4 regions of the Rossellomorea sp. GQ25 genome follow, and region 1 is predicted to be linked to each of the others. Evidence: riboswitches for the same ligand, from Rfam matches in the RefSeq annotation. Region 1 holds a riboswitch; each other region holds the start of a gene.
The links. A riboswitch is a leader RNA that binds a small molecule or an ion and turns the genes downstream of it on or off. The one in region 1 is predicted to bind S-adenosylmethionine.

Region 1 (4,990 bases):
ACGCGATTGACACAGGGTTCTCCTCATCTCTACCCGCTATATAATCTTACTAACTCCATCATACAATGAGCGCTTGGGGGTGGCAATGGCCATTCTAGAAAATTTAGAATTTTTAGATATATCATTGAAATGAAAGAAAGATTGGTGTATGATAAAAGGAATATTATGAGAAATGAAGCTTGGTAGGAAGAGGAGAAGAGATCACCTATGAAGCGAATTGTATGATTTTTTCACAATGGGGTGGAGAAATCAGGCATTCGTTTTGTGGCGCGGTCTCTTTTTAGTTTAAGGAGGATGGCGGAATGACGCATTACATGAATGAGGTATCGGGATTCTTCTGGCAGCATGATATCTATTTCCGGATTTTGGTCAGTGCTGTATTAGGATTCATCATTGGATGGGACAGGACATCGAAAAATAAGCCCGCTGGTTTAAAAACATATACGTATGTATCGGTGGCATGTACATTGATTACAATCGTCTCAATCGAAGGTGCGGAGATGCTCAGTCGACCGGACAGCGGAAAAGTAATGGACCCGTTTCGTCTGGCAGCGCAAATCGTATCGGGACTCGGATTCCTCGGTGCAGGAGTGATCCTGAAAGATGGGTTGCGGGTAAAAGGCCTGACTTCAGCTGCGATGATTTTTTACGTTGGGGGAATCGGAATCGGCATTGGAGCTGGATTTTATTCCATAGTTATCTTCGCAACACTGGTAACCTTCATCATTACCAAGATAGGTAATATCTTTGAAGAGAGGGATATCACGTCAGTGCGCCTCCCGTGGATCCGGAAAAAAAGAAAGACAGACGATGCAGAAAAAAAGGTGGGAACGTGAAAGTGAGCTCAACTCCAGTGTATGCAGTTCAGTTACAAAATTTAAAATCACAAATGAAAAGGCACACGAATTCCCAAGTGAATTCGTGTGCCTTTCCTTATTGTTATATCAAAATGGAAAAAGTGGGTTCATCAAAGGTCATTATATTTTCTTCTGAAAAACCAAATTTCAAATAAAATAATCTCCCTGCTTCATTTTCGGGATGAACCGTTAAATTCAAACGATTACAAGAATGATTGGTGGTTTTAATATGTCTGATGACTTCATTTAACGTTTTTGAGCCCAATCCGATTCTTTGAAATCTTTTATCTATGAAAAAATGAAACAGCCAGTAATCATCTCTACTGCCTGGTGTATAATGCAAATTGAAAAAGCCTACCATCTTATTTTGATTATAAATGCCATATGGCTCTACCATTTTTCCACCTGGTCTTATATACGCTTTAGCAAGAGCAATAGCGACGGGAGGATGAATAGATGCAACAAATTTCAGTTGTTCATCGTGGACGGATAGTTCAAGTGCTTCTCGCCAATTGTCTGCACTTATTAATTTAATACTAATATCTGACATACAACACCTCAGTTATTTTAATCTTTTTTTAACTAACCATTTTTGGTTAAAAATCCAGATTCCAGAGCTTCGGATCCCCGGAAGAAATGGCGAGGGCACCGGCTCTTAGTCCATTCAGAATATCCTGCTTATTACTGATCAGGCCACCAGCGATGATGGGTAGCGCAGTCATTGTTGTCAGTTTATCAATGACGGACGGCATGAGACCAGGAAGGACTTCAAGGGCATCCGGCTTGCAGTTCTGTGCGATATCAATTCCTTTGACAAGGGCATTGCGGTCGATAAGAAAAAGGCGCTGGATCGTCATCAAGCCTTCTTCCTTTGCATATTTGATCAGGTTGCTCCTGGTTGTAATGATGCCAGCCGGCTTCCATATTTCTGCTATGTATTTAATGGCACTCTTCGTATTGGACAACCCATCGATGAAATCAATATGTATAAACGTGGTTTTACCGGCTTCCTTCAGTTTTTTTAGATACCCGTCCATCGTAATCAAACTGCCAGTAAGGATGAACACGATGTTGGCGTTTGACTGTATGGCCTTTTCCAAGTCTTTTTCTTCCTTTATGGAAGCGATGACTTGGGATTGGACGATGTCGATTATGTTTGGTTTCATGTATTTTGCCCCTTTGAATAGTCTGAATATTGTTTTTCCTTTTAGTATAGCATAATTGTTTTGGGGGTTGAGAGGTGTAACCTTGGCTTTCTTGTAAACTACTAATGTTCACGATGAAGTAAAGTATGAAGGAAGAATCTTAGCGATTTACTTGAAAAGCGTAAAATATTCAACAACTAATTGAAGACTAGTTAAAGTGCCCAATTTGATTATGTCCTCCGTAATGTAATTTATTCAAAAACAGGATTGACAAACCAATTGAAATCCTTTACCATAACCCTAATGCTTAAACGCATTATAACTTTAACTTAATAAAGCAATATCTTCTTATCCAGAGAGGTGGAGGGACTGGCCCTGCGATACCTCGGCAACGGGTTCTTATGAATACCGTGCCAATTCCATCAAGTCATATGACTTGAAAGATGAGAAGAGTGGACATATACATATTTGTGCCTCTCTTCTTATGAAGGGGGGCACTTTTTATTTTCTGCCATGTTCTTCAAACACAGGCTTCAAGAAGAATACATAGCGAAAGGAGCAAGTCCTGTATGATCAGAGTTCAGAATGTTACGAAAGTATTCGAGACGAAGGATGGCCCATTCACCGCTTTGAAGAATGTTTCCTTCGAAGTGAAGAGGGGAGAGATTTATGGTGTGATCGGATTCAGCGGAGCGGGAAAAAGCACGCTTGTACGCTGTCTCAATTTTTTAGAGAAACCATCATCGGGTGATATTTTCATAGAGGGGCGCAGCCTGAAAGATCAGTCGGCAATCGATCTGAGGAAAGAGCGGCACCGCATCGGGATGATTTTTCAGCATTTTAATCTATTTCAATCCCGGACGGTGGCAGGGAATATCGCCTATCCTCTGAAACTTGCAAAATGGCCAAAAGAAAAAATCAGCGAGAGAGTAAAGGAATTGCTCGCGTTTGTCGGACTTGAAGATAAAGCGAAGCATTATCCGGATCAACTTTCAGGAGGGCAGAAGCAAAGAGTGGGGATAGCAAGAGCCCTGGCGACATCGCCTTCGATTCTGCTCTGCGATGAAGCAACATCCGCACTTGATCCTCAGACGACGGATTCGATTCTGAACTTATTAAAGAGAATCAACGCGGAGTATGGGATTACGATTGTGATGATCACCCACGAAATGGGGGTCATCCGGGAAATCTGTGATAAGGTCGCTGTCATGGAAAATGGAGAAATCGTTGAAGAGGGAAGCGTCTTCGATATCTTCTCCAACTCGCAGACCCCGACGACGAAAAACTTTGTGAAGAGTGTCATGAATGATCAGCTGCCGTCATCGGTTCTCGACAAATTGAATGACAGCAAAGAAGGGCGCATCTGCCGCCTCATTTTCAAGGGTGATTCGACGGGCACGCCGATCCTTTCCGAAACGGCAAAGAAATTCGATGCCCACATCAATGTGTTATTCGGCCAGATCACGGAACTCCAGGGTAAGCCGTTCGGGAATCTCATCGTACAGATCATTGGCAGCAAGAAAGAAACGGAAGAAATCCTGGATTATTGGAAGAACCGATTATTCGTAAGCGAGGTGGAGAAGCGTGCAAGTTAACTGGGAATTATTCTGGCCAAGAATTATAGAAGCGACGTGGGATACCGTGGCGATGGTGTCATTCTCCCTCCTGTTTGCAACGTTGATTGGGCTTCCCCTCGGCATCATCGTCGTGGTCACGCGGAAGGGGCACTTACTTGAAAATAAAGTCGTCTTTTCCGTATTGAGCAGCATCATCAACGTGTTCCGTTCGATCCCGTTCATCATCTTGATGGTGGCCATCATCCCCTTTACAAGATTGGTAGTGGGCACATCGATCGGAACGGCGGCAGCGGTCGTGCCGCTTGTCGTATTTGCGGCACCGTATATTGCAAGACTGGTAGAGAGCTCGCTCCTTGAAGTGGAACCGGGTGTCATTGAAGCGGCGGAGTCCATGGGGGCCGGGCCGTGGCAGATCATTTTTGGGATCCTCATTCCGGAAGCATTGAGTACATTGGTCCTGAATATCACGATCGCGACCATCGGCCTTGTCGGTGCATCGGCCATGGCCGGGGCAGTGGGAGGCGGTGGCCTCGGGGATCTGGCCATTGCTTACGGATATCAGAGATTTGAAACATCCGTCATGATCGTGACTGTCATCATTTTAATAGTGATGGTGCAGGGACTGCAGACAGCAGGGAATACATTATCAAAAATCATCAGGAGACGTTAGGAGAGAGGAATATGAAAAAATCAATCAGCCTGGCAAGTATCGCCATTCTATTAATCACCCTTATATTGAGCGGCTGCTCGGGAGACAGTGCATCCGGCTCAGGTGAAAAAGAAGTCGTTAAAGTCGGAGTGAATGGATCTGGGGTGCCGATTTGGGAGTATATGAAGGAGAAAGCAGCGAAGGAAGGGATTGAAATCGAGATTGTGGAGTTTGCCGATTACGTGAGACCGAACCAGGCGCTGGCCGATGGGGATATCGACCTGAACGCCTTCCAGACGATTTCGTATTTTGATTCTTTCGTTGAAGAACATAATCTGGACCTTGTACCGATCGGCTCGACGATCATCGCGCCAATGGGAATCTATTCGGAAACATATAAATCGGTAGAAGACTTACCGAAAGGAAGTAAAGTAGCCGTTCCTCAAGAGGCGACGAACCTTGGCCGTGCCCTTCTCCTACTGGAGGAAGCAGGTTTGATCGAACTGAAAGAAGGTTTTGATCAGTCACAGGGTCTGGAAGCCATAAAAGAAAACCCGAAAAACCTTGAATTCACACCGGTCGTCGCTGCCCAGACACCGAGGGTACTGCCGGATGTTGCGGCATCGATCATCAATAATGGTGTGGCTGTTGAAGCAGGGTTCGTACCGGTTGATGACAGCATCTATATCGAAGGGGCGGAATCCAAGCCGTTCATCAATATCATCGCGGCGCAGGAAAAAGCTAAAGACAATAAGACTTATA
Region 2 (4,990 bases), on a different contig from region 1:
GGGGAGAGTACTCTTTGAGACTCCCATTGGGGAATTTATCATCATTAACAAAGCACCAAATCCCGGCGGACCTTTTGGAACGATGTGGATGAGTTTATCGAAAGAAAGTTATGGGATTCATGGAACCAATGACCCAAACTCGATTGGAAATGCCGTTTCCAGGGGATGTATACGAATGTATAACAAAGACGTCGAGGAGTTAGCGGGACTCGTTCCAATCGGTACGCCTGTTTTGATCAGCCCATAGGTAAAAAAAGTGTATAGGAGTGCCTATACACTTTTTTTCATTTGAAACGTGATGAGAGACAGAATGTATCACCTCCCTATCCGTTTACAAAACAGCTCTCCTTGATTCTACATAATCCAAACCAAAGTGCATATGAAGGACTCTAGCCGCTTTTTCTACATCACATCTATCAACCAGCGCACTTAATCCTACCGAGGATTCCCATATGAACGCCTTCGCAATATGGTAGTCATGAAAAACGTTGGTAACCTTCTCTTTTACCTCATGTGTTGAGTTGATGCGTCCAATCACGGAAACCTTAGATAGATCTTCTCTCTCTTCTATATAAGAGTAGGCCTGATTATATTGTCCAACGATTCTCTTTACTTCATGAAAATCCTGATCTTTTACGATGAGGACAAGGTTTTCCTTATATTTAATGATATCTGTCTCAATATGATGAGAATCGAGATCATAAAGAATCAGTGACTCTCCACCCTGACAGTCACAGATTGTCAGAACAGAGATGTCTTTCTGGTAGGCTACCCCGACAATAGGGGCATTTCTCTGTGTTCTTTCACTAATGACGGTCCCCCGCCCCTCATTCAAACTGGAACAAACAACAAGAGGCACATGGTGTTCCTTCGCATGTTTAATCGCTCTCGGATGCAGGACACCAGCCCCCATGGTGGCTAAACTCAACATCTCATCATAGGAGAGGGTGTCAATCTTTGCTGCCCGGGGAACGATTCGTGGATCCGACGTATACACCCCATCTACATCCGTATAAATATCACACCTATCCGCTTTTAAAGCGGCAGCAAGAGCAGCTGCGGTCGTATCCGAACCGCCCCTGCCTAATGTAGTCACTTCTCCTTTATCCGTGATCCCTTGAAAACCGGCTACCACGACGATTCGTCCTTTTGATAACTCCGATTTTATCCGCTCGATATCGATCGAGGTAATCTTGGCATTCCCAAATACTCCATCGGTTTGGATTCCCGCCTGTCTGCCTGTCAGAGATACGGCTTCTAGTCCCTTATGCTGCAGGGCCATTGTCAAAAGGGAGATCGTCACCTGCTCACCGGTACTTAAGAGCATATCCATTTCTCTCTTACTTGGCTTTGCAGAGAGTTCCCCTGCCAATCTTACGAGTGTATCCGTCGTTTTATTCATTGCTGATACCACTACGACAACATCATGGCCTTTTTCTCTTTCCTTCATGACATGAAAGACCATACGCTTGATTCGATCTGTAGAACCAACAGAGGTTCCACCAAACTTTTGAACGATCATACTCAATGATACCCCTACTTTCTATCAGATCTTTTTGTTAAGGCTGTTTTTCGTAAACATTGTTGGCTTAGCCAGTAGTGGTTGATTTCCGCTCCAGGCGCTCGCTTTCCGCGGGGCGGGCGGTGAGCCTCCTCGTCGCTCTGCTCCTGTGGGGTCTTACCTGTCCCGCTATTCCCGCAGGAGTCGAGCACCTTCCGCTCCAATCAACATCATGGTAAACATTTTCTAATACAAATTCTCTTCCAATAACGATCTATCATATAGGATCCTTTGTTAAATACTCTTTTTAGGAAACTGCAGCTCCAGTCTTCACTTCATTTTCCAACGGAATTTCATCCAGAATAGACACAGCTTGAATATGATCATGCGTCCGAAGAAGCGATTCCAGTGCCTCTTTCCTTCCTTCAACAAATACGTACAAGTAATCGCCCAGCTGAATACGATCCTTTAAAGTGAACGATGGGATCCAGTTTTGATAATCATCATCTTCACGGATTCTCAGAACCCATTGGTGACTGCTCTCAACAAGAACCTCCCCGGTACTCGCTATGCTTTCGGCAGAGGTGGTATACTTCCTCTCTATCAACGAAAGAAAATCCTCTACCATGGCGCTGCCTGTAGGCAATTTTCCTGCTCCTGGACCAAGCAGGGTAATCCTTCCTACAAGACTACCCTTTAGAGATATTGCATTTTCCACATCCTCCACACCGTAAAAAGGATGGGTGTCATGAACTAGGATGGGCTCTACTTCACCTTTGATATGGTCGACTGAATCCCGCTGGAGAGAACCTACGTGCTTAAACCGTAATCGAAAGGATTCCGCTGCCCGGAGCCACTCTGCAGTCAGGTGGGAGATCCCCTTACGTCGAATATTCTTCCAATCGGGCTGTCTGCCAAAGGCTGTTTGACTTAAAATTAGCAATTTATAGAACGCATCATGGCCTTCGATGTCATTTGTCGGATCGGCTTCAGCGTATCCCTTCTCCTGAGAAATCTTTAAGGCTGTATCAAAGGCAAGACCTCTTTTTCTCATTTGAGATAAGATGAAGTTGGACGTCCCATTCAAAATCCCTTGAATTTGTCTGATTTCATTCACCTTCAGAAGCTGCCTGATACTGCCGATCACCGGGATTCCTCCGGCTGTCGTCGCTTCAAATCCGACCGATACCCCGTTCCTTTTCGCTTTTTCCAATAGCTCAGGACCATATTTGGCAAACATCGCTTTATTGGCCGTGACGATATGAACTCCCTTCTCAATGGCTTCGGTTAAATACGTATAGCTCGGCTCCTCCCCCACGATCGCTTCAAAGATCACGTGTAGGTCCGGGATATCCAGGATGTCTTGGAAATCCGTTGTGACGTTGATGGATGGTTCAATGTTCCGCTCTTTTGTGGGATCTTTAATAAGGATCGCCCTTACTTTCACCTCATTACCTAGTACTTCCTTCAATCTGTCCTGATGAGTATCGATTGCTTCACAGACTCCTTGCCCTACCGTTCCGAACCCCAGAAGTGCCACATTAATCGTTGACATCGTTCATCCTCCTTTTATCGACTTTTCACTTATTACGTAAGAATGATTCATCCTAGTTGAAGATCCACTTGAGAGATATGAGCGGAAAAGAAAGAGGTATACAGAAAAGCCCTCTTCTTTTAAGAAGAGGGCTAAATGATCATGCTCCTCCCCTTATCTTCCAGATCCGTATGGAATCTGTAGGAATTGGCACCTTTACAGTCTGATCCTGTAGGTTGCCGGGCTTCATCGGGCCTATCCCTCCGCCGCTCTTGATAAGAGATATAATGTTTCGTTTTGGTATCACTTGCTATTTGAGTATGAATTGGATTATAAAGGGGATTCATTCCCTCGTCAATACTATTTTTAGTATTTTTAAAAAATTCTTTCTAATGTTACAGATAGCATCTTTCCCTATCGGTTTACTTTAGTTTGAACCCTGTCTAGGAGTTTATCAATCTAATTTGCAAAGAGACGTTTTAACATGTTCTGGCGGGGAAAACTATTCCATATCCCTTTATTTGAAAGGAACCGGATCAATTATGCTAAAAAAAATGCTTCCCTTATCCATCAGAAAATATATGGTGATGTCCAAACGGCAGAGAATGCGTGAGATTCGGCTGAACATATGGTATATGCCTTTCTTTTATATTTGTTTTTCCATACTGCTTGTAGTACTCACCCTCTATTTAGATCTGTATGCTGACATCTCTCAGTATACATTCGATTTCTTAAGTATGGATGCATCTGTTACACGCATGCTTGTCAGTACACTCATCGGGGCAATCCTGACGCTCAGTGCTTTCACCTTGAATTCACTGCTTGTTGTACTCACGATGTTCAGTGGTCAGTTTTCACCCAGGATGCTCCTGGATTTCATTTCGGACAAACAAACACAGCATGCCCTTGGAATTTTTAATGGTAGTTTTGTATATGTACTGTTCCTCTTTCTTTTTATCGGAAATTCAAAGGAAGAACTGTTTGTTGCTGCCCCGACCATGACGATTGGACTTGCATTCCTTACTGCTCTCACTTTTATCTTCTTCATTAACCATGCCTCTACTTGGATGCAGGTACACAATATTACGTACAATATGAAGCAGGTTTCTGAAGTGATGATCAATCAAACGCTGAAACATGACTTAGAAACCCATCGAACTAGAAATACCGGCGATATGATGGAGCATCATAAGAAGAATATCATTCATGTGAAGTCAAGAGAGTCGGGATATATACAGTTGATCGATTTTCATGGAATGATTGAAGCGGCAAAAAATGATCAGCTTGTCATCCAGCTCCACTATAAAGTCGGGGATTATGTTTTGACCGGGAATGAATTGGTGAGCATATGGGGACCGAAAACTGAGGATATTTCTACTGATCACTATCTCGACTTTATCGAAATGGGCCATAAGGAGACGGAAATTCAAGACCTGCAGATGGGGATTCATAAGCTTGCAGAGGTTGCGATCAAATCCCTTGGGAATGATGATCCTAAAACAGCCTCCAATACGATTGATCAAATGGCCGATCTGATGGTAACAGTTGAAGATCACCTATCCTTCACCCCGTATTTGATCGACCAAGAAGGAAGAATTCGAATCATCCTCCAGACAGAAGCATTTGATTATTATCTCTATCGTGGATTTGGCTATATCAGGCATTATGCAAAAGACAATCATCTTATCATTACTGATATCGTTCGGGCACTCGCTCTTATTGCAGAGTCCATTGACCCCTCTAAGCATAAAACCATTTGGGAATTTGCCTGTAATACCATTGATCATATTGAAAAAGAAGTGATTTACGAATTAGACAAAACCTTTCTTATGCAGGAGGTTCACAAACTGGCACGGCTGACCCGGGAGCTTGACGAATATAAAAAAATCGAAAGGAAATTCTATCCTTTGGCTAATGAAAATGTATAAAAAAAGCTTCATTCCTTTCAGAAGGAA
Region 3 (4,990 bases), on a different contig from region 1:
TGAAAAAGTAGCCCTCTACGGAAATACCTTTTACTATACCTTGGACGCACTAGGAAGAATCAAAACCAAAGAAGCGGAAAAAGCGTTATTAAGATTATTTGATCAAACAGATGATATAACCGCTAAAACACTGATCTCAGATTATTTATGCCATCAGTTATCAATAGAAGCTATTCCCAAAATTGAAGCGTTCATCGAGGAAGGCTATGATGAAGGAATGCTTTGTCTAGAAGAATCCCTCTATGTCAACTGCATCATGAATGGGATCGACCATCCAAAGCTTGCTGCCTGGAGGAGAGTCATTGAAGAAGTGGATCACCCGTCAATGGATGGCCAACCACTTCTAGTTCCTCAACTTGCCCATACTGGAGACAAAATAGGACGCAACGACCCTTGCCCTTGCGGAAGCGGTAAAAAATACAAAAAGTGCTGCCTTTAAAACGTGAGGGACGGACCTCTGCAAGCAGCGGAAGCCCGTCCCTATCACTTTCTTATATTAAATATTTCGGTTAGAGGTCCGTCCCTCTACTCCATCCACTCCGGCTTGCCAAAGCCTTTGAATTCTTCGTCGATGACTTTTTCGAATTCGTCTGCTTCGACGACTGATTTGATATCCTTCGCCAGTTGTGAATCAACGTCTTTTGTGTTCACGACGACTCGGTTACGGTATTGATCGGGCATGTCTTCCAGCTGTAGTGCATCAAGTAAGTCCATATTGGCAGCCAGTGCGTAGTTCCCTGGAACCGCAGATAGATCAACACTGTCAACGGCTCTTGGAAGCTGTGCTGCTTCGATTGGTTTGAACTGCAGGTTTTTCACGTTTTCAGCAATGTCTTTTTCTGATACCGTCAATGGATCTGTATCCGGTTTTAACGTGATCAATTTCGCATCTTCTAAAATTTGAAACGCCCGTGCTGCGTTCGTTGGATCGTTTGGAATCGCGATGGCACTGCCTTCTTTGATGTTTTCAATTGAATCAAACTTTTGTGAGTAAATCCCCATCGGAGCAGTTGGTACGACAATCACTTCGGATAAGTCCATGTTATGCTGCTTCGCGAAGGTTTCCATGTAGATTTTATGCTGGAAAAGGTTCGCATCCAGATCTCCCTGAGACAGTGCGTTATTCGGCTGAATATAATCACTGAACTCCTTCACTTCAACCGTGTATCCTTTTTCTTCAAGACCGGGCTTGATCGCTTTTGTCACCATATCACTGTACGGTCCGGATGTTGCTCCGATGGTCACTTCTTTTTTATCTTCCGCACTTGAACTTGCTTCGTCTCCGCCGCAAGCTGCAAGAATGCTCATTGCTACCGTTAATGCTACTAATAAAATCCATTTTTTCACTTGTTGTTCCCCCTAAAGTAGTTATCGTTTATCGACTAATCGTGCAAACACATCACCCGTATATTGGATGAGTTGAACTAAACAAATTAAAATGACGACGGTGGTGAACATCACCGTGTTGTCATAACGGTAGTACCCGAAGCGGATCGCCAGGTCCCCGACTCCGCCTCCACCGACGATGCCGGCCATGGCTGAATAGGCAACTAAACTGATCGTGGTAATCGTAATCGCTTGAATCACTGCCGGACGCGCTTCTGGTAACAGCACGTCCTTAATAATCATCCAAGGACTTGCCCCCACTGAAACCGAAGCTTCGATAACTCCTTTGTCAATCTCCCGGAGCGACGTTTCTACCATTCTCGCAAAAAACGGAATTCCCGCAATAGAGAGCGATACGGAAGCTGCCGTCGGTCCAATCGTGGTACCGGTCAATAGTTTGGTTAATGGTAAGAGTGCTACTAATAGAATAATGAACGGAACCGAGCGCACCATATTGACGACAAATCCAACGACCTTTTTGATAAAACTATTTTGTAAAAACAAGCCTTTGTCTGTTACGAAAAGAAGAATCCCGAGCGGCAACCCCACCAAAATCGCAACTCCGAGTGAAATCCCCACCATATACACCGTTTCAAAAAAGGCTTTATTCAATTCTGGTAAAATTGCAGTCAATGAATCAGGCAGCATTCTCAAGCACCTCCAAGCTCTGCGTCTTCACCGTGATATACCGGATCGCGGCTTCGATTTCGTCATGGGAGCCGATCAGTTCCATGATAAAAATCCCCAGTGGCACTTCCTGAATATATTCAATCTTGCCGTGAAGAATATTGCCTCGCACTTTGTATTTCTGGAACACTTCTGAAACGACGCTTTCCTCTGCGATCGATCCTTTGAATTGGATTTTGATCAGTTTTCCTTTTCTTGATTCCACGAGGTGTGGCGGGAGCTCAAATTGAAGGATCGTTTCAATAAATTGCTTCGTTAAAGGCTGCTTAGGTTCTGCAAACAGGTCGTAAACCGGACCTTCCTCTACGATTTTCCCATCCTGCATCACGGCCATCCGGTCGCAGATTTCTTTCACCACTTCCATCTCGTGGGTAATGAGCACAATTGTCAATCCCAGTTCTTTGTTGATTTTTTTCAATAGCTTCAAGATGGATTTCGTGGTATTCGGATCGAGTGCCGATGTCGCTTCATCGCAAAGCAATACCGATGGGTTATTAGCAAGGGCTCTCGCAATCCCGACTCTCTGCTTTTGTCCTCCGCTGAGCTGAGCCGGATACGCATCCGCTTTGTCTGAAAGACCGACCATCTCAAGGAGCTCGACGACCCTGGGCTTGATTTTCGCTTTCGGTACACGTGCCGCTTTCAAGGCAAAAGCCAGATTGTTAAAAACCGTTTTGGATTTGATCAAGTGAAAATGTTGAAAGATCATGCTCGTTTTTTGACGGGCGAGTCTTAGTTGTTTGGATGAGAGCTTCGTAAAATCCTGTCCATCAATGATAATTTCTCCTGATGTCGGGGATTCTAATAGATTCAAGCAACGAATGAGTGAACTCTTGCCCGCTCCACTGTATCCAACGATTCCAAAGATCTCACCCTTTTCGATCTTCACGGACACGTTATCGACACCGACCACCGTTTGCTTCTTTGTTTTGTACGTTTTCACCAAATTCCGAATCTCGATCAATGTGCACACCCCTTTTTTTGTCCAATAAAAAATGCCTCTTTCAACTGAAAGAAGCATCGCCTGTTTATCTCGACTTATCTTTCAGAATGAAATCATTCTGCAGGAATTGGCACCGTTCCAATACTGGAGGTTGCCGGACGTCATAGGGCCTGATCCCTCGGTCACTCTGGATAATTGAAAGTATGTAATTTTCTAAATTTTTATCTTATAGAGGATAATACTGGTGATTGGTGGGGATGTCAATAGGTGATTTTGAGTAAAGATTAATGTAAACGTTATCTTTGTTGATGGAATAGGAAGGAGTTTTTTTCAACTACTATACTACCCATATATACATCCTAATCTCTCAAACAATCGATCGAAAACTAAAACTTCAACCCCTTCATCCCTGTCAACACATCCAACTCCCTCAACCGCTGCTCACAATAAGAAGAATTCCTCCTCAAATAAGAATCAACATAAGCCGGATGACACATAATCTCAAGCGTCGCCCCTTCGTACCGGCTGTCCAATATCCGCTCCAATCCCTCAACCGACACACCCTCACCATAAAAGTCCATCGTGAACCGATCCGTTAATACATTCATTCCATCTACGTCCCCATCAAGCACATTCCGAACCGGAACCTCATAATGCTCCGACAACCTCTTCACCACCGGGATCAAAGGCCGAAAGCTATGGACGTGATGATGACTATCGATATGGGAAAGGGGCAATCCGAATGATAAAAATTTATCAATCTGTGTCTCCCACTCCATCTCAACCTCCTCCACATCGATTTCTTTTTCTTCAAAAATCCTGCTGGTGTAACGGAAAAAGCCTCTCTCATCTAGTAGCGATGGTACCCCGCCCGAAACTGGTCTCCCACATGTCAGCGTTAAATGGATGCCAACCTGTAATTCCGGATATAGCCGAGCCAATTCCACCGCATGCTCAGTCCCCGGCATATTGACCAACATGGTTGTCGAGTTGACGATTCCATACCGGTGACTATCAACAATGCCGTAATTCACCCCTCGGCATAAACCAAAATCATCTGCATTGACGATCACGTTCCTCATAATCCCCCATCCCCTTTTCTCTAATAGGTTCTTTCTACAAGAAAGCTCGCTTTATCTCCTCTGAAGATCGCTTTGGAAAATTCGATCACCGATCCATCCTCTACATAAGCAGTCGTTTCGATTATAAAGCAAGGTGTCCCCTCTGGTACCTCAAGCTTTTCCGCCACTCGTTCATCTGCTAAAAATAACTCGATCGTTTCGACGGTTTTTTTAATTTTTATCTCAAACTGTGTTTCCAGGAGCTTGTAAAGAGATCTTTCGCATTCGTCTTTATCCAGCCCAGGCGTCTTGTACCAGGGCAGATATGCCACCTCATATTGCAGGGGCAGCCCGTCCGAATAACGGATCCTCTCTAAACGATTGACTGGATCTCCATTCTTCAATTCCAACGCTTTTTCCACTGTTGATTCTGCCGGGATGACACTCATGCTTAGTACCTTGATTTTAGGTTTCTTACCTTGTAATCGCAGTTGCTCTGTGTAGTTGTCTATCGTCGAGGATAGAATTTGACTGACTTTCTGTTCCGCGACAAAGGTTCCTCTTCCTTGCTCGCGATACACGTAACCTTCAAGTGTCAGCTGCTGGAGCGCCGTTCGGATCGTCGTACGGCTGACATTGAATTTCTCGCAAAACTCCGCTTCCGTCGGCAATTTTGTATTTGGCTCGTATTCTCTATTTTTAATCAGTTCGATAATTTCTTCCTTTACATGTGAATGCAGGGCTTTTACTTCTTGTGTCTCTTTCATTCTGCTTCTCCCTTCCACTTTCTTCCTATATTTGCTATAACACATCCACGATCAATTCTCTATTCCTATTCATTTTATCATAAAATACATTTGTTATTACAATTAAATAAAAAATAGACATAAATCTTATATTTGTCATTACAATA
Region 4 (4,990 bases), on a different contig from region 1:
AAAGTTGTTGGAGTACAGCACCAGATATGGTGTAAAAAAATTCATCTTCTCCTCTTCCAGTGCAGTATATGGGTATACAAGTGAGGCTATCCATGAAGAGAGTTCTACTAGCCCGATTTCCTTTTATGGCACCTCAAAATTAGTATCTGAAACCTATATCAAACTGTTTAATAGGCTCTATGATCTTCCATACACCATCTTTCGTTACGCTAATGTTTATGGACCCAGGCAACGATCGGATGGTGAAGGCGGAGTGATAAGCATTTTTATTGAACAATTATTACGCAATGAAGCACCTGTTATTTTTGGAGATGGAAACCAAACACGCGACTTTGTTTACGTAGATGATGTAGCACGGGCAAATCTTCTTGCCGTCACAAATGCAGACAACCAAATCATCAATATCGGCAGCAATACCCAAACAACAGTCAACCTACTCTACACCCTACTTTCAAACCAACTCCACTCTTCGCAAAAGCCAAACTACGAAGCGAAACGGGAAGGAGATATTTTACACAGTCACCTAACAAATTCGAAAGCTCTACACTATCTAAAATGGGAACCTCAATATGATCTAAACTCCGGTTTAGAGAATACTGTTGAATATTTCAAAAAGAAAATGAAGAATGACGAATGAATTCATAACTCGCGCAAACAGAAAGGAAAAGAGCTTGGAAAATTCCAAACTCTTTTCCTTTATTCTTTATCCACCATTATCAAAAAATGAAAATGTAAAAAAATCAAACTTTCGCCTCTAACTCACCTATAATCCATTCTGCAGTTTTCTTCCCGTTTTGAATACAAGCGCCAATGCCCACTCCAAAGTATGAAGCACCTGCCAGCTTCACACGTGGTAGTTCGGTTGCGAGATTTTCATTTAACGATTGCACAGCCTGACTGTGCTCAAGATGATAGTTTGGCATTAGGTCTTTCCAGTTCGTTACCTCGACAGAAATCGGATCTCCGTCTATGCCGACACTTTTTCTAATATCTTCAAGTGCCATGCTCACAAGTTCTGCCTCGCTAAACTCTTTCAAATCATTGTAATAAGGGTTTGTACTTTTATAAAAAAGTCTCAATAATAGGTTTTGATTATTGGATGTATGCTTCCACTTCCGACTCGTCCATGTGCATGCATCACATTTCACATCTCTGCCGTTTGATACGATAAAGCCTGTTCCATCAGCAGGCAATTCCTCATCTGGAATGTTAAATCCAAGGTAAATCGAAATAAGTGAAGAATTTTTCAAGATTTTAAAATTAGGTTCAAGTTTTTCATGAGTCAGAATCTTCTGGGTTACGTCATGGGGTGTTGCGAATACCACATAATCCGCTTGAATCCTCCCATGACCATTAAGAGTCAGCTCATATTTGTCTCCTGTTTTTTGGAGGTTAGTTGTTTCTACTCCCTTTAAAATTGTCCCACTGGAACATTTTTCTTCTAAACGTTCAATGATGGCTGATAAACCATTTTTAAACGAGATGAACTTTTTATTGGACGCCCCTTGGAATTTTGGTTTATTGGCAGATAAACCTTTAATGATACTGCCGTATTTATTTTTATATTCAAGTAAGTATGGGAGTGTTGAGGCCATGGTGAGCTTATGCAAATTTCCAGAGTAGACCCCTGATAATACTGGAGCTACCTGCTTCTCAACAAGTTCCTTACCCAGGAATGCTTCTAAAAATTCGCCTATAGAACTCTCTTTTGTAAATTGTGTATTTTCCGTTTCAAGGTCTTTAAGTGCGTCAATCTTCCCTTCTTCTGACAACAGGGTGCTTTTTTTTAGAGACTCAACGGACATGGGAATTCCGAAAATCGTGTCTTGGGGAATCTTGTGTAATTCGCCATTTGTATATATGTAGGATGTGCCCGTTTCATTATAGACGAGTTCCTCTTGAAGTTGAATTTCCTCAACTAGAGGAAGAACCCCTTCATTACGGGCAACGATGGAATCTGCTCCTGCTTCCATTATGAACTCGCCTTCTCTTATCGTTCTAATTTTGCCACCGAGCTGCTGATTTCGCTCGATTAGGATTAACTCGATATCTATTTTTCGTTCTATGGACATTTTTTGAAGATGGTACAGCGTTGTTAATCCTGTAATTCCTCCACCTACGACAACCACTGTCTTCATACGATTCACTCCAATAAGTTTATGTATACAGATTATCATGTTTTTTGTTGAATAGAAAAAGATTCTGTGTCTGAAATGGTAAAAAAGTATGGGAATGAGGGTTAGGTTCAACAGTTTTATTTTCAACAATTCCCCTCATCTGTCCTATAATCTATTTCCACAATCTAATCCCTAGTTGACAACTATGAATACTTATGTATATAATATAAGAAATCTATGACGACTATATAGCCACTTATCCAGAGAGGAAGAGGGACTGGCCCGATGATGCCTCAGCAACAGATTCTACATCGTAGAACACTGTGCTAATTCCACAAGCATTTCGCTTGGAAGATGAGTTGAAGTTTGATACATCAAGCCTTCTTCTTATCTACTAGGAAGAGGGCTCTTTTTAATGAGAGAGCCTCTTCCTCTGTTCGTATACATTATAAGAGGAGTGATCAAAAATGGGCAAAATCCTTCAGGAAGCGATTCATAATCGAAGAAATGAGTTAATAAACAAATTAATTGTCCACAACATTTTCAAAAAAGGGGACAAACAATTATTTGAGTTGACGCTGCAAGAACTTGAGGACGAATACAAATATCTTCAAAAGGAATGCCATCCGCATAGCGATGTTGGCTCCATTCATTGGAAAAATTGTGAAAAATTAAGCAGTTAAAGAGCAGCAATCCAAGGAAGTGGATTGCTGCTTCCTTATTTTTCAATACTTAAGCTAACTGTCTGCAATCATCTGCACCCTTAAAGCATGCATCTGCTCATTTTGACAATGGTTGTGATCTTGTTTCTTACACTCATTTCCGCATGATTCACAAATCACTGTACAAGCTGAAGCAAGTTCAGCCACCAATGACGTTCCTCTCACCAAAGCTTATTCCAAAAATCCACACATGTCTGCACATTCACGGTCCATACGAATGCAGTCCACCATCATTCCTACATTATCTTCCTTTAGACATGCATCAAATCAATGGTTGCACGCCTCCATGCATACGTGTAAAGTTTGAATCGCTATTAGATTGTTATTTTGGGACAATTCTGAATCTCCTCCTTGTATAAATTTTAAGTATAGTAGTCTTCAAGTATGGTTACCTTTGCGGCTGCCTTTAGCTCTATTTCTATTTTGATCTTTTCTGTGATCAGTTCTGTCGGGAAGATTCCTTCGTTGTTAAAGGCATTCGTGATAGTGAATGTGTTGGATGCGGATAAGGGTACGGTTAGTTTGTTGGCAGGTACGGTGGTGATTGCGATGTTTATTTAGTAGATCATAATTGTGTCAGTTACGGAAACCACTCTCCACGGGAACAGAAAAAAGACGTCTACCACTCGGCATACGTCTTTTCTCTCTATCACTTATTGTGCATTCACCTCGATAGCATCCTTCTTGTAATATTCTGCAAAGATCTCCGCGAACGCTTCTGTAGAGTTATACAATTCCACTAAATTATTTTCCACTCCGCCAAACTCAAGTAACATGGCTCTCTCGGTTAGGTCCTGATTGTAGACCCCGTTACCTTCTGCTCTTGTTTTGATGAAGACACCCCGGCTGATGCCAGGATATTTTTCCTCCAGTTTAGCATTCAATTCCTTTGCGATCTTAAGGTTCTTTTCGAAGTTTTTGTTTTCTTTTCCTACGATAAAAAATAAGCGTGCATAGTTTTTACCGTTAATGGTTTTGGTAGTGATGCTACGTGGCTGAGAATCCCGATGGATATCAATCAGGTACGTTAGGTCATCATTTTGGGCGATAGCTTCTTGTACTAGTCCCCTTGATAACTGATAGGATTCAAAATATGTCCATGACTTGTCTTTGAGTGCTTTGTTTACATCTGTCTTATCCTGAACCGCTCCAATACCCCGTGCTTCAAGCTCTTGCTTCAATTTGGATCCGACAGCAATGACGTTGACCTTCTCGTTGGTACTCGCTGGATCTTTCGAATCGTTATTCTTAATCAGCGGGCTAAACGCTTCCCAGCTGTGTGAATGATAGATGTAGACGGATTTTTCATCAATCTCTTGAACTCCGTCTCCTGAATGGTTGTTGGCCTGATCGATTTGACTCTGATCGATTTCCTGATCTTTCAACTGATCTTCTGTAGGAGCCGGTGATTCATTTGGGAGGTTCGTAATGTCTGTCCCTTTCCCGGCAACGGCTATGTGGGTATGATAATTTTCGATCCCGGGGATTTCCCGTCCAAATAAACTTCGCGGATCAAGGAGTGAAACATTCGTGACGCTTTCCAACCAATCAAAATCACTGTTTAATGCTGCCTCATTGGTGGCTCGCAGTCCAGTCATTTCCTGTGACAACAACATAAGAAACGTTTCCTTCGGGACGAGTTCGGACATAGATGAATACAGTAAACTATCCACTCTCAATTTAATGGCTGTTGACGAGATCAACCATACGGTCAAGTAAATGAGAACAATACCGATCAACATTACCCGAATGATGGCCTTCATAGAGACGAATACTAGTGGGACTAAGCTATTGTTGTTTCGTGACTTATACGACATGATCAGTACCCCTATATAAAGTATTTAATAGTTAACTTTATGCAGAGGGTTGATAGAGTAGAAGGTTTTTTCTGGGATTCGTTCGGATTTCCTAGACCTTACCTGTTTGACCTTCCCTCTTAGCAGACTTTCGCTTTCCCATTCTTTTTTGATTGAAAGATTAGACTTGGGGATTCCTACTCTTTCAGATAGCTCCGTAACGCTCATCTTCCTTTTAAGAAGAATCACATCAATATTAATGATAATCGTCATATACTCACCTCAGACCGTTAAATCATTTTCAGATTTTAGTTCAAGAGCATTCCTCAGCAATTCTTGAAGAACAGCTGCGAAA

Region 2: linked by a shared signal. The riboswitch ahead of AC6CIB_RS12365 (homoserine dehydrogenase) and the one ahead of AC6CIB_RS15345 (methionine ABC transporter ATP-binding protein) in region 1 are both predicted to bind S-adenosylmethionine.
Region 3: linked by a shared signal. The riboswitch ahead of AC6CIB_RS11185 (methionine ABC transporter ATP-binding protein) and the one ahead of AC6CIB_RS15345 (methionine ABC transporter ATP-binding protein) in region 1 are both predicted to bind S-adenosylmethionine.
Region 4: linked by a shared signal. The riboswitch ahead of AC6CIB_RS03975 (Fur-regulated basic protein FbpA) and the one ahead of AC6CIB_RS15345 (methionine ABC transporter ATP-binding protein) in region 1 are both predicted to bind S-adenosylmethionine.

Annotation. Positions count from the first base shown of each region.
Region 1 is NZ_JCAXEQ010000004.1:402,989-407,978, reverse strand. It holds gene AC6CIB_RS15360 (MgtC/SapB family protein) at 315-836, shown strand; gene AC6CIB_RS15355 (GNAT family N-acetyltransferase) at 940-1,407, opposite strand; gene AC6CIB_RS15350 (glycerol-3-phosphate responsive antiterminator) at 1,454-2,023, opposite strand; SAM riboswitch class I at 2,348-2,452, shown strand; gene AC6CIB_RS15345 (methionine ABC transporter ATP-binding protein) at 2,572-3,597, shown strand; gene AC6CIB_RS15340 (methionine ABC transporter permease) at 3,587-4,249, shown strand; gene AC6CIB_RS15335 (MetQ/NlpA family ABC transporter substrate-binding protein) at 4,261-4,990, shown strand, end outside.
Region 2 is NZ_JCAXEQ010000003.1:314,062-319,051, reverse strand. It holds gene AC6CIB_RS12375 (L,D-transpeptidase family protein) at 1-247, shown strand, start outside; gene AC6CIB_RS12370 (aspartate kinase) at 332-1,528, opposite strand; gene AC6CIB_RS12365 (homoserine dehydrogenase) at 1,809-3,056, opposite strand; SAM riboswitch class I at 3,207-3,317, opposite strand; gene AC6CIB_RS12360 (DUF2254 domain-containing protein) at 3,578-4,963, shown strand.
Region 3 is NZ_JCAXEQ010000003.1:53,780-58,769, reverse strand. It holds gene AC6CIB_RS11200 (SEC-C metal-binding domain-containing protein) at 1-439, shown strand, start outside; gene AC6CIB_RS11195 (MetQ/NlpA family ABC transporter substrate-binding protein) at 526-1,308, opposite strand; gene AC6CIB_RS11190 (methionine ABC transporter permease) at 1,369-2,034, opposite strand; gene AC6CIB_RS11185 (methionine ABC transporter ATP-binding protein) at 2,024-3,037, opposite strand; SAM riboswitch class I at 3,109-3,214, opposite strand; gene chbG (chitin disaccharide deacetylase) at 3,403-4,098, opposite strand; gene AC6CIB_RS11175 (GntR family transcriptional regulator) at 4,119-4,844, opposite strand.
Region 4 is NZ_JCAXEQ010000001.1:712,441-717,430, forward strand. It holds gene AC6CIB_RS03965 (NAD-dependent epimerase/dehydratase family protein) at 1-637, shown strand, start outside; gene AC6CIB_RS03970 (protoporphyrinogen oxidase) at 741-2,138, opposite strand; SAM riboswitch class I at 2,371-2,478, shown strand; gene AC6CIB_RS03975 (Fur-regulated basic protein FbpA) at 2,585-2,800, shown strand; partial or broken gene AC6CIB_RS03980 (four-helix bundle copper-binding protein) at 2,850-3,127, opposite strand; gene AC6CIB_RS03985 (hypothetical protein) at 3,224-3,400, shown strand; gene spoIIP (stage II sporulation protein P) at 3,493-4,656, opposite strand; partial or broken gene AC6CIB_RS03995 (helix-turn-helix domain-containing protein) at 4,732-4,908, opposite strand; gene AC6CIB_RS04000 (DUF2975 domain-containing protein) at 4,918-4,990, opposite strand, start outside.